DNA from 3 places in the Dietzia sp. B32 genome. Region 2 is predicted to be linked to each of the others. Evidence: riboswitches for the same ligand, from Rfam matches in the RefSeq annotation. Region 2 holds a riboswitch; each other region holds the start of a gene.
The links. A riboswitch is a leader RNA that binds a small molecule or an ion and turns the genes downstream of it on or off. The one in region 2 is predicted to bind cobalamin.
Positions count from the first base shown of each region.

Region 1: it holds a riboswitch for cobalamin, as region 2 does, so the genes downstream of both, L8M95_RS14165 (VWA domain-containing protein) here and L8M95_RS17280 (ABC transporter substrate-binding protein) in region 2, are expected to answer to the same signal.
Region 3: it holds a riboswitch for cobalamin, as region 2 does, so the genes downstream of both, L8M95_RS09720 (ABC transporter substrate-binding protein) here and L8M95_RS17280 (ABC transporter substrate-binding protein) in region 2, are expected to answer to the same signal.

Region 1 covers NZ_CP093845.1:2,990,919-2,995,906, forward strand. Annotated here, with positions in the region: gene L8M95_RS14155 (cobalt-precorrin-4/precorrin-4 C(11)-methyltransferase) at 1-719, opposite strand, end outside; gene cbiE (precorrin-6y C5,15-methyltransferase (decarboxylating) subunit CbiE) at 716-1,960, opposite strand; cobalamin riboswitch at 2,036-2,220, shown strand; gene L8M95_RS14165 (VWA domain-containing protein) at 2,242-4,506, shown strand; gene cobO (cob(I)yrinic acid a,c-diamide adenosyltransferase) at 4,506-4,988, shown strand, end outside.
Region 2 covers NZ_CP093845.1:3,671,614-3,676,601, reverse strand. Annotated here, with positions in the region: gene L8M95_RS17285 (FecCD family ABC transporter permease) at 1-866, opposite strand, end outside; gene L8M95_RS17280 (ABC transporter substrate-binding protein) at 868-1,866, opposite strand; cobalamin riboswitch at 1,987-2,146, opposite strand; partial or broken gene L8M95_RS17275 (cobalamin biosynthesis protein) at 2,216-3,187, opposite strand; gene L8M95_RS17270 (ABC transporter ATP-binding protein) at 3,165-3,947, opposite strand; gene L8M95_RS17265 (iron ABC transporter permease) at 3,944-4,988, opposite strand, start outside.
Region 3 covers NZ_CP093845.1:2,031,782-2,036,769, forward strand. Annotated here, with positions in the region: gene ggt (gamma-glutamyltransferase) at 1-1,886, shown strand, start outside; cobalamin riboswitch at 1,882-2,025, shown strand; gene L8M95_RS09720 (ABC transporter substrate-binding protein) at 2,114-3,073, shown strand; gene L8M95_RS09725 (iron ABC transporter permease) at 3,070-4,098, shown strand; gene L8M95_RS09730 (ABC transporter ATP-binding protein) at 4,095-4,979, shown strand; gene L8M95_RS09735 (MBL fold metallo-hydrolase) at 4,979-4,988, shown strand, end outside.

The sequences.
Region 1 (4,988 bases), 680 kb from region 2:
TACAACCACGATTCCGCTTCGCCCGGCCGCACCAGCGCCGGTCCCACGAGGATCACCGCTGCCTGGCGCAGGCCAGCCGCCTCCACCTCTGCCGCGATGTCAGCGAGAGTGCCGCGCAGCTCCACGCGGTGCGAGCGGCTCGCGTTGGCCACCACCGCCACCGGGCAGTCGGCACCGTGCGTGGGCACCAGACGCTCGGCCAGCTCACGGATCCGGGTGATCGCCAGGTGCAGCACCAGCGTGGCGCCGGTGGCGGCGAAGTTCTCCAGTGACTCCGTCGACGGCATCGCCGTCGACCGAGCCTGAACGCGGGTGAGCACCACCGACTGCACCACCTCGGGAACCGTGAGCTCCACCCCCAGCTCGGCGGCGGCCGCCGCATAGGCCGGAACACCAGGAACGACGTCCCACGGCACGCCAGCCGAGTCGAGCCGGCGAGTTTGCTCGGCGAGAGCCGAGTACAGCGACGGGTCACCCGAACACAGCCGAACCACCTCGAGCCCATCGGCGTGAGCGGCGACGATCTCGCCGATGATCCCGTCGAGGTCCAGATGCTGGGTGTCCACCAGCCGGGCCTCGGGTCGGCAGTGGTCGAGCACACCGTCGTCGAGGTACGTCCCCGCGTACAGGCAGACGTCGGCCTCGCGCAGGGACGCAGCCGCGCGCAGCGTCAGCAGATCAGCGGCGCCGGGGCCGGCTCCTACGAAGTGAACGGTCACGAGCTCTCCCCTGTTTCCGAAGTATCAGCCGCAGCGACGAATGGCTTCACGGCCGCCCACTGCACCACCGCACGGGCGGGGGCCCAGCCGGCGAACCGGCCGATCGAGTCCGCGTGCTCGACCTGGATCCTGGTCAGCTCCCCGCCGAACTCGGCGCGGGCGTCGACCACCACGCGCTCGGTCTCCAGAGTCACCGCATGCGCGACCAGCCGTCCGCCGGGACGAAGTGCGTCCCAGCACTGTCTCAGCAGGCCAGGAGCAGTGCCGCCTCCACCGATGAACACCGCGTCCGGCCGCGGCAGACCGTCCAGAGCCTGGGGCGCCCGTCCGTGGACGACCTCCAACGACGGCACCCCCAGCCGCACGGCGTTGCGCGCGACACGCGCCGCCCGCTCGGGATCGGCCTCCACCGCGATCGCCCGACATGACGGGTGGGCGCGCATCCACTCGATGCCCACCGACCCGGCGCCGGCGCCCACGTCCCACAGCAAATCACCGGCCATCGGTGCGAGCCGCGACAGGGCGGAAGCCCGCAGGTCGCGGCGGGTGAGCTGGCCGTCGTTCTCGAAGGCGTCGTCGGGCAGGCCCGGCACCAGTCCGAGCGGGTGGGCGGACGCGTCGGCCACGCACTCAACCGCCAGGACGTGCAGGGCGGGGGCCTCGTGATCGACAGCCCAGTCGCGCGCCGCGCGGGAAAACCGGGCCTCGGTCGGACTCCCCAGATCGGCGAGCACGGTCATCTCGCTCCCCCCGTATCCGGCGCCCCGGAGCGTCGCGGCGACCTCTCCCGGCGTGTTCCGATCCGCCGAGAGCACCAGCACCCGCCGCCCCGGCGCCAGCTCACGGGGCAGCGCGCGGTGGTCGCGCAGCACCGCCACGGACTCGGCCGGCCACCGCATCCTGGCGCGGGCCAGCGCGACCGAGGACACCGCCGGGAGCACCTCCACCGCGTCCGCGCCGAGCAGCTCGATCAGGGTGGTGCCGATCCCGGCGACCAGCGGATCGCCCGAGGCCAGGGCCACGATCGACCGCCCGACCCACCGCTGGAGCAGCTCCGGCAACCCGTCCCGCAGCGGCCGCGGCCACGGCACGCGTTCGGCCGTCACCTCGCCCGGAATCATCGCCAGATGACGCTCGCCGCCGAGCACCACATCGGCGCCCATGATGGCGCGACGGCGGGCCTCGTCGAGCCCCGCCCACCCGTCGCCGCCGATGCCGACGACCACCACCCGTGCATTCATGACGCGGAACCCTACCGCGACACCTGAGGCGCCCCGGGACAGGCCGTTGGGCTAGCCTCGGCACCACACAACCGAACAGACCCCACAGCACGAGGTGCCCCACGACCGCGAGAGCGGGCGGAGGGGAGAATCAGGGAAGCCGGTGAGAATCCGGCACAGGGCCCGCTACGGTAACCCGGCCTCTCAGGCGATCGCGCCCCGCGCGCACATCCGAGATGAGCCGGGAAGTCCGGAGACCGGCCTCGCGCTGACCAGCCTGGCAGACGAGAGCGGGAGCCCCCATGCCACTGCACTACCCCTTCAGCGCTGTCGTCGGTTCCGACGACATGGCGCTGGCCCTGACCCTGACCGCGGTGTCCCCGGCGGTCGGCGGCGTGCTGATCCGCGGCGAGAAGGGCACGGCCAAGTCCACGATGGTCCGCGCCCTCACCGGGATCCTGCCGGAGGTCGAGGTCGTCACCGGCGACCGCTTCTCCTCCGCACCTGACGACCGCGGCTCCGAGACCCCGGACGGGCGTATCCCCCACGACGCGCCCACCGAGCGGCGGCCCGTCCGCCTGGTCGAGCTACCAATCGGGGTGTCCGAGGACCGCATCACCGGATCACTACACCTGGAGAGTGCGCTTGCCGACGGGGTGACCGTGTTCCAACCGGGCCTACTCGCCCGCGCACACCGCGGACTGCTCTACGTGGACGAGGTCAACCTGCTCCACGACCACGTGGTGGACCTGCTGCTCGACGCCGCCGCGATGGGCCGGGTGACCGTGGAGCGCGACGGCATCTCGGTGGAGCACGCCGCGCGCTTCGTGCTGATCGGCACCATGAACCCCGAGGAGGGTGAGCTCCGGCCCCAGCTCCTGGACCGCTTCGGCCTCACCGTGGAGGTGGCCGCGCCCCGGGACCCGGAGCTGCGCGCCGAGGTGGTGCGCCGCCGGATCGCGTTCGAGGCCGACCCGGCGGGATTCGTCGCCGCCCACGCCGCCGACGAGGCCGCAGTGCGCGAGCGGATCGCCGCCGCGCGGCGCGTACTCGACCGGGTGAGACTGACCCCCTGGGCGCTGTCCACCATCGCCCGGGTGTGTGCGGGCTTCGACGTGGACGGCATGCGCGCCGACATCGTTACCGCCCGCACCGCCGCCGCCCACGCCGCATGGCAGGGCCGGACCCGGATCACCCGCGAGGACATCCGCGTCGCCGCGCGCATGGCACTGCCCCACCGCCGCCGTCGTGCCCCGTTCGATGCGCCGGGGCTCGACGAGGACCTGTTGGAACGGCTCCTGGGCGACGACGACGAGCCCGATCCCGACCCCCGGGACGAGACCGCGCCAGCCGACGACGCCGAACAGTCGGAGTCCGCAGACGAGTCCGCGTCGGCAGACACGACGGATGCCGAGTCGACCCCGGCGCGGGCCTCGGCCGAGGACGCCGGGCACGAGCACGCACCCGAGCAGACCGAGCAGACCGAGGACAGCCCCGACGCTGCCGACGCCTCCGGCACCGCGGGCACCGACCAGGCGGACGGCCACTCGGACGACGACGCCGACAGCCGAGCCGACGAGCTGCCCGGCGGACACGCCGCGGAGGACACCCCCGGCGACGGCTCGCGGTCCGACGCACCCGGGCCCATCCCGCCCGAGCCGGGCACAGTCACCGCGGCCGCGGCGCCGTACCGCACCCGCCTGCTCGCCGTCGCCGGTACCGGCCAGGGCGCGGCCGGCCGCCGGTCGAGGGCCATTACCAGCACTGGCCGCCGCATCGGCGCGGGCGCGTTCACCGGGGCCGACCTGCACCTGCCCGCCACGATCCGCTCCGCCGCGCCGCAGCAGTCCGCCCGGGGTCGCGAGGCCGGCCGCAACGGCGGTCGACTCCGGCTGGCCGCCGAGGACCTGCGCTCGGCGGTGCGCGAGGGCCGCGAGTCCAACCTCGTGCTGTTCTGCGTGGACGCCTCCGGCTCCATGGCCGCCCGCACCCGGATGGAGCAGGTCAAGACCGCGATCCTCTCCCTACTGCTGGACGCCTACCGCCGCCGCGACAAGGTGGGACTGGTGACCTTCCGCGGGTCCGCGGCCCACGTGACCCTGCCGCCCACCTCGTCGGTCGACATCGCGGCCACCCGCCTCGCGGAACTCCCAGCGGGCGGCCGGACCCCACTGGCCGAGGGACTGCTCACCGCCGCCGAGGTCCTGCGCATCGAAGGCGTCCGCGATCCGCGGCGGCGGGCCCTCCTCGTCGTCGTCACCGACGGCCGCGCCACCCACGGCCCGGACGCCCTCGCCAGGTCCCGCACCGCGGCGACCGGGCTGGCCTCCCTCGGCGTGGCCTCGGTGGTGGTGGACTGCGAGACCGGCCGCTTCCGGATGGGCCTGGCCTCCGAGCTCGCCGGGCACCTGGGCGCCGACCACGTGCCGTTGGGCGAGGTCACCGCCGAGGGACTCACCGATACCGTCCGCGCCCGCACCGCGCACCCAGGTTCCGCCGACCGCGGCCCGGCCCCGGACGACCGCATGCGACCCGGCCATCCGCGCACCGAAGGTGAGGTGGCCTGATGCCCAAGGGACAGCCGGAGATCGTGCCCGACGACGGGCTCAGCACCCGCCAACGCCGCAACCGGCCGCTGGTCATGGTCCACACCGGGCCCGGCAAGGGAAAGTCCACCGCCGCGTTCGGCCTGGCGATGCGCGCCTGGAACCAGGGCTGGGACATCGGGGTGTTCCAGTTCGTCAAGTCCGCCAAGTGGCGCATCGGCGAGCAGACCGTCATGGAACGCCTCGCCCGCCTGCACGACGAGACCGGCGAGGGCGGGCCCGTCGAGTGGCACAAGATGGGCTCGGGGTGGTCGTGGTCGCGCAAGGACGGCACCGAGGACGACCACGCCGCCGACGCCGCCGAAGGATGGGCCGAGATCAAGCGGCGCCTCGCCGACGAGCGGCACGACCTCTACCTGCTCGACGAGTTCACCTATCCCATGAAATGGGGCTGGGTGGATGTCGACGACGTGGTCGCCACCCTCGCGAACCGCCCCGGCCGG
Region 2 (4,988 bases):
AGCAACGAGACGAGCAGCAGCATGAGCACCCGGAAGCGCGGGACGTTGACGCCCATCGCGGTGGCGCCGTCGTCACCGGTGAGAAGCAGGTCGAGGTGACGGCTGCACAGCATCACCACCGTGCCGGCAACGGCGAGGATCATCACCGGCGCCCACAGCATCGTCCACCCGGCGTCACCGAACCCGCCGGCCAGCCAGCGCATGACCGTGCCCAGCTGATGGTCGTCGCCGAGGACCAGCAGCGTGAACGTGTTGAGCGCGCCGAAGACCATGGTCATGGCCGCGCCGACCAGCACGATGGCCGTGGTGTCGTGGGCGCGGCGGGCCACCAGGACGACGCCGGCCAGCGGGAGCAGCGCGCCGAGGAACGCCGCGATCGGCAGGGTGAACACGCCCCACATCCCGGCGCCCACGCCGAGGACCGTCAGCACCACGACGCCGAAGCCCGCGCCCGAGGAGACCCCGAGCAGGTACGGGTCGGCGAGCGGGTTGCGGGTGACCGCCTGGGCGACGCCACCCGCCACGGCCAGCGACGCGCCCACGGCCGCCGCCATGAGCGCCCGGGGCAGTCGCGACTCCAGGACGATCGCCTCGCGGGCGTCGGTCCACCACGGATCGAACGCGCCCGGGGCGAGGCGGTGCGCGACGATCGCCCACACGTCCCCGATCGGGATCGAGACCGAACCCAGTGAGACCCCGGCCGCGATCGTCATCGCCAGCACCGCCACGAGCGGCAGGCAGATGAGCCACAGCGGCCGCCGCCCGGTGGGCGGGGCATCCGTGATGCGCCCGGAGCCGTGGCGGGGATCGACGCCCGTGCCGGCGCGGTCAACGCGCCCGCCGGTGTTCTCGGCGACGGTCGTCATGTCACTGCCCGAACGCGTGCGGGTGCAGCTCACGGGCGATGGTCTCGGTGGAGGTCGTCATCCGCGAGCTCTCGAAGAAGTCGGACAGCGGGACCACCACGATGCGATCCTCCCGGATCGCCGGCGTCGTGGACATGATGGGCTGCGCGCGCAGGTAGGCGATCTTGTCCTCCGCGCTGGTGGCGCCGTAGTCGAGTACCACGATCGCCTCGGGCTGACGCTCGCCCAGGAGCTCCCATGTGGACGTGAGATAGGGGCGGTCGCCCTCGGAGAAGATGTTGTCCGCGCCCGCGTACTCGCCGATCAGTTGTCCGATGCCCACGCCGCCGATCGTCGTCGGTTCTGATTCGCCACCGTCGTAGAAGAACGTGGGGGTGCCGGTGACACCCGACGCATCGAGCGTCTCTCGGACCTCCCTCATCTCGCCGGTGATCCGGTCCGTCAGGTCCCGGGCCCCCTGCTCGACGTCGAGGATCCGGCCGAGCTGGGAGAAGTCGGTCTCGAGCATCGACAGGTCACCGAAGCCCTCTCCGCAGTACTCCGAGAACAGGAAGGTGTTGATCCCCGCGGCCTCGAGGGCGTCGCGGCTGCGGCCCTCCTTGTCGTCGAAGGCGCTGCGCATCCCGGCCACCACGAGGTCGGGCTCGAGGTCCACGATCTGCTCCCAGGTCGGGTACTCCTCGGCCAGCGAGGGGATGGTGTGGAACTGATCGGCGACCTCCGGCAGGACGTCGTCCTGCTCGCCGTATCCCATTCCCACGATCCGGTCGCCGGCCCCCATCTGGATGAGGGTCTCGGTGACGTGGTCGTTCATCGAGACGATGCGCTGGGGTGGGGCGTCGTAGGTGGCCTCGCGGTCGCAGTTGGTGATGGTCACCGGGTCGGCGAAGGGTTCGGTTGAGCCCGCGGCCTCCTGCGCCTCGCCGCGGGAGCAGCCGGTGAGTGCGACCCCCGCGACGAGGAGGGTGGCGAGCGTGATTCTGGTGTGGCGACGGAACATGATCAGTCCTCGGATCGTGTCGTGCGGTCGACGACACGTGAGACCCGCAGGAGGGTAGGAGTCGACGACGACACCACGTCACCTGACAGGACCCCGGATCGCAGACCACGGCGATGTACTCGGAGTCGCGAACATCCGGGCAGGTAATCGGGCTCGCGGTCACGAAAGTGGCCACACACCGTTGCGGGTCAGCGCCGGATTCCCACCGGTCTTCCCCTGCTCGTTCCGGATGTCAGCAGTACGCCCTCAGGATAGGCACACCGCGTCCGCGTGCTTTGCAGGTACCCCGGCTCGGCGGAGCCGACCACGCGCGCTTCGTGGCCCGGCGCCGCCCGAGGACGGCGCGACGCACGACCACACCCAGCACGGCCAGGGCAGCGGTGCCCACCTGGACGCGGTCGTGCAGGAGGATCGCGCGGCGGATGTCGTCGTCCCGGACCGACCGGCCGTCACCGAGGACCGCTCGGTCCTCCACGCCGTAGGGGTAGGGCGTGGGCCCGCCAAGCCGGACCCCGAGTGCGCCCGCGCACACGGCCTCGACGACCCCGGCGTTCGGGCTCGGGTGCGCCCGCGCATCACGGAGCCACACCCGCAGGGCCCCGGCGGGACTCCCGCCCACGGTCGGGGCACAGACCACCCCGAGCGCGCCGGCCACCCGGGCCGGCAGGAACCCCAGCACGTCGTCGAACCGCGCCGCGGCGGTGCCGAAGTGGCGGTACCGATCCGAACGGTGACCCACCATCGCGTCCAGCGTGTTGGCCGCGCGGTGGACGGCGGCACCGGGCGAACCCGCCACCGCGGCCCAGAACAGCGTCGCCACCGCCGCATCGGAGGTGTTCTCCGCGACCGACTCGACGACCGCCCGCGCGAGATCCTCCGGGCCGAGCGCGGCCGGATCGCGACCGCACAACCACGGCAACAGGTCCCGGGAACCCGCGTGGTCGCCCCGGGCGAGCAGGTCACCCTGCCGCCGCGCGACCGCGAGCAGCGACGACCCGCCCAGGCACGACCACACCACGGCGGCGTCCCACGCCACTGCCGCGACGCGGTTCCGTCCGGCGAGACGTCCGACGCCCGTCACCGCAGCGGCGGTGCCCCCCACGAGGAGGCCGGTGAACAGCAGGCCCGCCGCCCGCTGCGTATTGGGCGTCCGGCCGGGCCGGAGGAGTCGCGACTCCACGGCGAGCGCCACCCGGCCGAAGCCCGCGACGGGGTGGAACCGCCCCGGGTCGCCGACGAGGCGGTCGAGAGCGAACCCGGCCGCGATGCCTGCCGCGCGGGTCGCGAGTGCGGTCCCGTCAGCGCGCGAGATAGCGGACATGCGCCCCCCGCCCGTCGTGGGTCACCTCGGCCTCCACTCCGTACACCTCCCGGATCAGATCGGCGGTGAGCACCTCGTGGGGCGCGCCGCCGATCACCAGTCGCCCACCGGATAACACGATGAGATGGTCGCAGAACGTGGCCGCCAGGGTGAGATCGTGCAGGGCCGCGATCACCGTGGTGTCCGTGGCGCGGACGAGGGCCAGCAGGTCGAGCTGGTGGCGGATGTCGAGGTGGTTGGTCGGTTCGTCGAGGACCAGCACCCCGGGCTCCTGGGCCAGGGCCCGCGCGATCTGCACCCGCTGCCGCTCGCCGCCGGACAGCGTCGCGTACCGCTGGTCCAGGCGGTCGCCGAGGCCGGTCGTGGCCGCCGCGCGCCGCACCACCCCGTCGTCCCCGGGAGCGGGGCCCGACCAGGCCGGGCGATGCGGGATGCGGCCGAGTTCGATGACCTCCCGGACCGTGGGGTTCTGGTCGGTGGTCGCCTCCTGCGCCACCAGCGCCAGGCGCCGGGACAGGCGTTTGCGGGGGAGTGATCGGATGTCCGTGCCGTCGAGGTGCACCGATCCGGTGTCGGGGCGGAGTAGGCCCGTCAGGATGCGCAGGAGCGTCGACTTGCCGGATCCGTTCGGCCCCAGCACCCCGACCATCGTGCCGTGGGCCGGGGCCACGCTGACGTCGTCGAGGATGGTCCGGCCGCGCACGGACCACGAGACGCTGCGCGCCTCGAGCGTCGACGGGGCGCCTGTGGCCGGGGTCATCGGCCCCGTCCCCGTCGCAGGAGGAGCCCGACGAAGGCCGGGACGCCGATGAGCGCGGTCGCCACCCCGATCGGCAACTCCTGGGGCGCGATCACGGTGCGGGAGACCGCGTCGATCCACACCACGAACACGGCCCCCATCAGCGCCGCGGTCGGGACGAGGACCCGGTGCCGGCCGCCGACCAGGGCACGGGCGGCGTGTGGCAGCACTAGGCCCACGAAGCCGATCGCCCCGCAGGTGCTCACGATGACGGCCGTGACGAGCGCCGTCACCACCATGAGCACCAGCCGGGTGCGCGCCACGTTGACGCCGAGGGCGGCCGCGGCGTCCTGGCCGAAGGTGAACGCGTCGAGGCTGGAGGTGTGCAGCAGGCACGCCACCAGCCCGAGCAGGACCACGACGCCGCACACCGCCACGTCCGACCAGCGGACGGAGGCCAGCGAGCCGAGCAGCCAGAACAGCACGCCGCGGGTCTGCTCGGCGTCGGCGGCGATGTAGACGACGAACGAGGTCACCGCGGAGAACAACTGGGTGGCCGCGACCCCCGCCAGCACCACCCGGTCGGGCGTCCCGCCGGACGCGAAGGCCAGGACCAGGACGAAGCCGAACGCGGCGAGCGCCCCGACGAACGCCCCCGTGGTGAGCCCGACCGCGCCCGCCCCGACCCCGAGCACCACCACGAGGACCGCCCCGGTCGAGGCCCCGGAGGAGATGCCGAGGATGTACGGGTCTGCCAGCGGGTTGCGAAGCAGCGACTGCAGGATGACGCCGCACAGTGCGAGCCCCGCCCCGGCCAGCGCGGCCATGAGGGTGCGCGGCAGCCGCAGGTTCCAGATGATCCCCTCCTGGATCCGCGTGAGCCCGGAGTCGGCTCCGGTGAGGCGGGCCAGCGCGGACTGGACGACGTCGGCGGCGGTGAGTCCGGACGGGCCGATGGTGATGACGAGCGCTGCCGACACCGCCAGCAGCCCCAGGCCGCCGAGCCACAGGGTGACCAGTGCGGACGGTCGCCGCAGTGGCGGCCGCCGGTGCGGTGACGCC
Region 3 (4,988 bases), 1.6 Mb from region 2:
CGTCCCCGGATCCCGCCGCACGACCCGGCTCCCTCGGCGGTCCCCCGCTGCCCGTCCAGGACGCCGCGCCGTGCGCCCAGACCGGCGGCGGTACGCCGGTGGCACGCCCCGGCGAGGACGCCGGTCCCGCCGGTCCCATCGCGGACAACCCCGAGATCGCGACCGGGTACCGCACCGGGATGACCCCCGTGGCCACCGCGTCGTACTCGGTGTCCACCGCGCACCCCCTGTCCACCCTGGCCGCGTGCGAGGTACTCGCCGACGGGGGCACGGCCGCGGACGCGCTCGTCACCGCCCAGGCCGTGCTGGGGCTGGTCGAACCGCAGTCCTCCGGCCTCGGCGGCGGCGGGTTCCTGCTCTACTACGACCAGGGCACCCGGCAGCTCGAGACCTACGACGGCCGCGAGACGGCGCCCGCGGCCGCCACCGTCGACTACCTGCGCCACATCTCCCCCGAGGACACAGGCGAGCCGCAACCCGACGCCCGCCGCAGCGGACGGTCGATCGGCGTACCCGGCATCCTGCGGCTGCTCGAGTCCGCGCACGACGACCACGGCACCCGCGAGTGGCGGGAGTTGTTCGACCCGGCCGTGGTGCTGGCCGACGACGGGTTCGACATCAGCCCGCGTCTGGCCGCGTCCATCGCCGACGCCGCCGAGGACCTGGCCCGCGACCCCGACGCCGCCGCCTACTTCCTCGAGGGCGGCACCGGGAAACCCGCCGGGACTCGCCTGACGAACCCGGCCTACGCCAAAACCCTCGCAGCAGTGGCCAGCGAGGGCGCCGACGCGTTCTACACGGGCGCGATCGCCGAGGCGATCATCGAGCAGGTCACCACGCAACGCGAGGGCATCACGCCGGGCGCGATGACGCTCGACGACCTCGCCGGCTACCAGGCGACCACCCGCGACCCCGTGTGCAGCCCCTACCGGGACCACGCCGTGTGCGGCATGGGGCCGCCGTCCTCCGGCGGCACCGCGGTCGCAGCGACCATGACGATGCTGGCGGACAAGAACCTCGCCGCGTACCCACCGACCGGAGTCGACGACGACGGAGGCCTGCCCTCGCCGGAGGCGGTGCACCTGGTGACCGAGGCGGAAAGGCTCGCCTACGCCGACCGCGACGTCTACATCGCCGACCCACGCTTCGTCCCGCCGCCCCTCGGCTCGCCGCTGACCCTGCTGCGTCCCGGGTACCTGGCCGGGCGGGCCGAGCTCATCGACCCCGACCGCTCCATGGGCGAGGCCGAGCCCGGCGAGTTCGCCTTCGACGCCCGCGGCGTGTTCACCGGACCCGAGCACGGCACCAGCCACATCAGCATCATCGACGCCGAGGGCAACGCGGCCGCGCTGACCACCACCGTGGAGTCGGCGTTCGGTTCCTTCCAGATGGTGGAGGGATTCCTGCTCAACAACCAGCTCACCGACTTCGCGGCCGAGCCCCGCAACGAGGCCGGGGAGCTGCAGGCCAACCGTGTGCAGCCGGGCAAGCGGCCCCGCTCGTCCATGGCTCCCACGATGGTCTTCGACGGATCTCCTCTCGCCCGCGGCGACCTGCGCGCGGTGGTGGGCTCGCCCGGCGGATCGCGGATCATCCAGTTCGTGGTCAAGACGCTCGTCGGGATGCTCGACTGGGGCCTGGACCCACAGCAGGCGGTGGGCGCCCCGTCGTTCGGGGCGAGCAACTCCCCCGAGACGGCGGTGGGCGGGGAGCACCCGGCGGTGGCACGCGACCCGGCGGCGGTGACCGGGCGGCTCACCGAGCTCGGCCACGAGGTCTCCACGGACGACCAATCGTCCGGGCTCTCCGCGATCCTGCGGCAGTCCGACGGCACCCTCGTCGGCGGCGCCGACCCGCGGCGCGAGGGGGTCGTGCTGGGCGGGTGAGCTACCCTCGACAGGTCCGGTCCTGCACCGGACACCGTGGTACACGGCGGAAGTCGGTGTGAATCCGACGCTGTCCCGCAACTGTGATCCCGTCCCCCCGGACGGGCAAGCCAGGTCGGCCGATACCGCGGCGCCGTACGAACTGACCTCGGACGAAGGACGGTTGCGTGCCGCGACGTCCTCGTCGCAGCCGAGCTGCTTTCGTCCTCCGTCTCCCGGAGGATGTCATGCACCACCCATACCGGCGGCCCCGCCGACCCCGCTCACTCCTGCTCGCGGCCCCCCTGGCCGCCGTCACCCTGCTCGTCTCGGCGTGCAGCGGGACCGGCGGCGACGAGCCGGCGTCGGCCGATCAGACCACCGCCGCGGCCGACGATCCGCAGGCGATCGTGTCGCTGGCCCCGGTCACCACCGAGATGCTCTACGCCGTCGGCGCCGGGGACCGGGTCGTGGCGGTCGACGAGCGCTCCGATTTCCCCGCCGGCGCCCCGGTCACCGACCTGTCCGGTTACACGCCCAACCTCGAGGCGATCCTGGGGTACGCACCGGACCTGGTGGTGCTCACCGACGACAACGGCGACATCGTGGCCGGGCTGGAACGCTCCGGCGTCGAGGTGCTCCAGCTGCCGGCCGCGCAGACCCTCGACGACACCTACGCGCAGCTCGAACAGGTCGGCGCCGCCACCGGGCACATCGGCGAGGCCGCGGAGCTGGTGTCACGGATGCAGGTCGAGATCGACGAGATCGTCGCCTCCGTGCCGGAGCGCGAGACCCCGCTGACGTACTTCCACGAGCTCGACGACACCTACTACACGGTCACCGACGCCACCTACGTCGGCGAGGTGTACTCCCTGCTGGGCCTGACCTCGGTCGCCACCGGTGACGACCCGTACCCCCAGCTGTCGGAGGAGCTCATCCTCGAGGCCGACCCCGACCTGGTGTTCCTCGCCGACGGCCAGTGCTGCGGCATCACCCCGGAGGTCGTCGCCGAGCGGCCGGGGTGGGACGGGTTGACGGCCGTACGCGAGGGACGCGTCCACGTGGTCGACGAGGACCTGTCCAGCCGGTGGGGCCCGCGCATCGTGGACTTCATGCGCGAGGTCGCGGCGATCGTCTCGGCGGTGCCCGACGCCGCACCGGCCACGCCGGACACCGCGGGGGCGGCCGAGAGCCAGCCCACCTCATGACCCGCCCGTCGCCTCGCCACGCCCTGGTGCTCGGCGGGGCGACGCTGCTGCTGGGGGCCGCGGTCCTGCTGGGCACCCTCATCGGCCCGGCGGGGCTCACCCCGGGCGGCGTGGTGCTCGAGCTCGTCGGCCGATTGCCGCTGGTCGAGGTCGACTCCGGGTTCACCGAGCGGCAGCAGGTCATCCTGTGGGAGATCCGTATCCCGCGGGTGGTGCTGGGGGCGGTCGTCGGCGCGATGCTGGCGATCGCCGGGGCCACCTACCAGGGCGTCTTCCGCAACCCGCTCGCCGACCCGTACCTGCTGGGTGTGTCCAGCGGGGCGGGCCTGGGCGCGACCCTGGCGATCGTCGTGGGCGGTGCGATGGGATCGGCGATGGTGCCGCCCGCCGCGTTCGCCGGCGGCATGATCGCCGTACTGGCCACCTACACGCTGGGCCGCAGCGTCGGCGGCGGACGCAGCGAGGTCGTCATCATCCTCGCCGGCGTCGCGGTGGCCGCGTTCGCCAGCGCCGTCCAGACGTTCTTCATGCAGCGCCACGACGAGACCCTGCGCCAGGTGTACTCGTGGATGCTCGGCCGCCTCACGACCAGCGGTTGGTCCGACGTGCAGACGGTGCTGCCGTACGTGATCGTCTCGGTGGCGGTGATCGCCCTGTTCCGGCGCACCCTCGACGTCATGGCGGTCGGCGACACCGAGGCCGCGACGCTGGGGATCGCCCCGGCGCGCGTGCGGTTGGTCCTCATCAGCGTGGCCACGCTCGGCACCGCGGCGGTGGTGTCGGTGTCCGGTCTCATCGGGTTCGTGGGCATCGTCATCCCCCACGCGGTGCGCATGCTCATCGGGCCGGGTCACCGGCTGCTCCTGCCGGTATCGTTGCTGGTCGGGGCCACGTTCCTCATCCTCGCCGACGTCGTCGCCCGGACCGCGATGAGCCCGGCCGAGCTGCCCATCGGCGTGGTGACGGCGGCGATCGGCGCCCCGTTCTTCCTCCTGGTCCTGCGTCGCAGCCGGGGGCACATATGAGCGCCACACCGTCCGCAGGGTCCGCGGGGTCCGCAGGGTGCGCCGGGTCCGCGCCCGCCGCCCTGACCTGCCGTGACCTGCGGGTCACCCGCGACCGCACCGCCATCCTCCACGGCATCGACCTCACCGTGCCCGCCGGCTCCTGGGTGTCCCTCGTGGGCCCCAACGGGTCCGGCAAGACGACCCTGCTGTTCGCTCTCGCCGGTCTCATCCCGGCCACCGGTCGCATCGAGGTCGACGGGCTGACGCCGCGCCGGGCCGGACGCCGCCGGGTGGCGCGGACGGTCGCGATGATGCCGCAGCGCCCGGTCGTCCCCGAGGGGGTCACGGCACGCGAACTCATCGGGCTCGGTCGCACCCCCCACATCGCGCGCTTCGGCACCGAGTCCGCCCACGACCGCGAGGTGGTCGAGCAGGTCATCGACCGCCTGGGGCTGCACGCTCTGGCCTCGCGCATCGCCACGACCCTGTCCGGGGGCGAACTGCAGCGGGTGGTGCTGGGCCGCTCGCTCGCGCAGGAACCGCGGGTGCTGCTGCTCGACGAGCCGACGAGCGCGCTGGACATCGGCCACCAGCAGCAGGTCCTCGACCTGGTGGACTCCATGCGCCGCGAGACCGGGCTGACCGTGGTGGCGGCGATGCACGACCTCACCTCGGCCGCTCACTACGGGCAGCGGTTGGTGCTGCTCGACGGGGGCCGTGTGGTGGCCGACGGTCCGCCCGAGGAGGTCCTCACCGCCGAGCGGGTGGCGCAGGTCTACGACGCGCGCGTGGAGGTCCTCGACCGCCGCGACGGCCGCGCGGTGTTGCCGCTGCGCGAGGCCGGGCCGGGCTCAGGAACCGGGACCGGACCCGGGCCGGCACCGCGGGCGGGTGCCTGATGGAGGTCG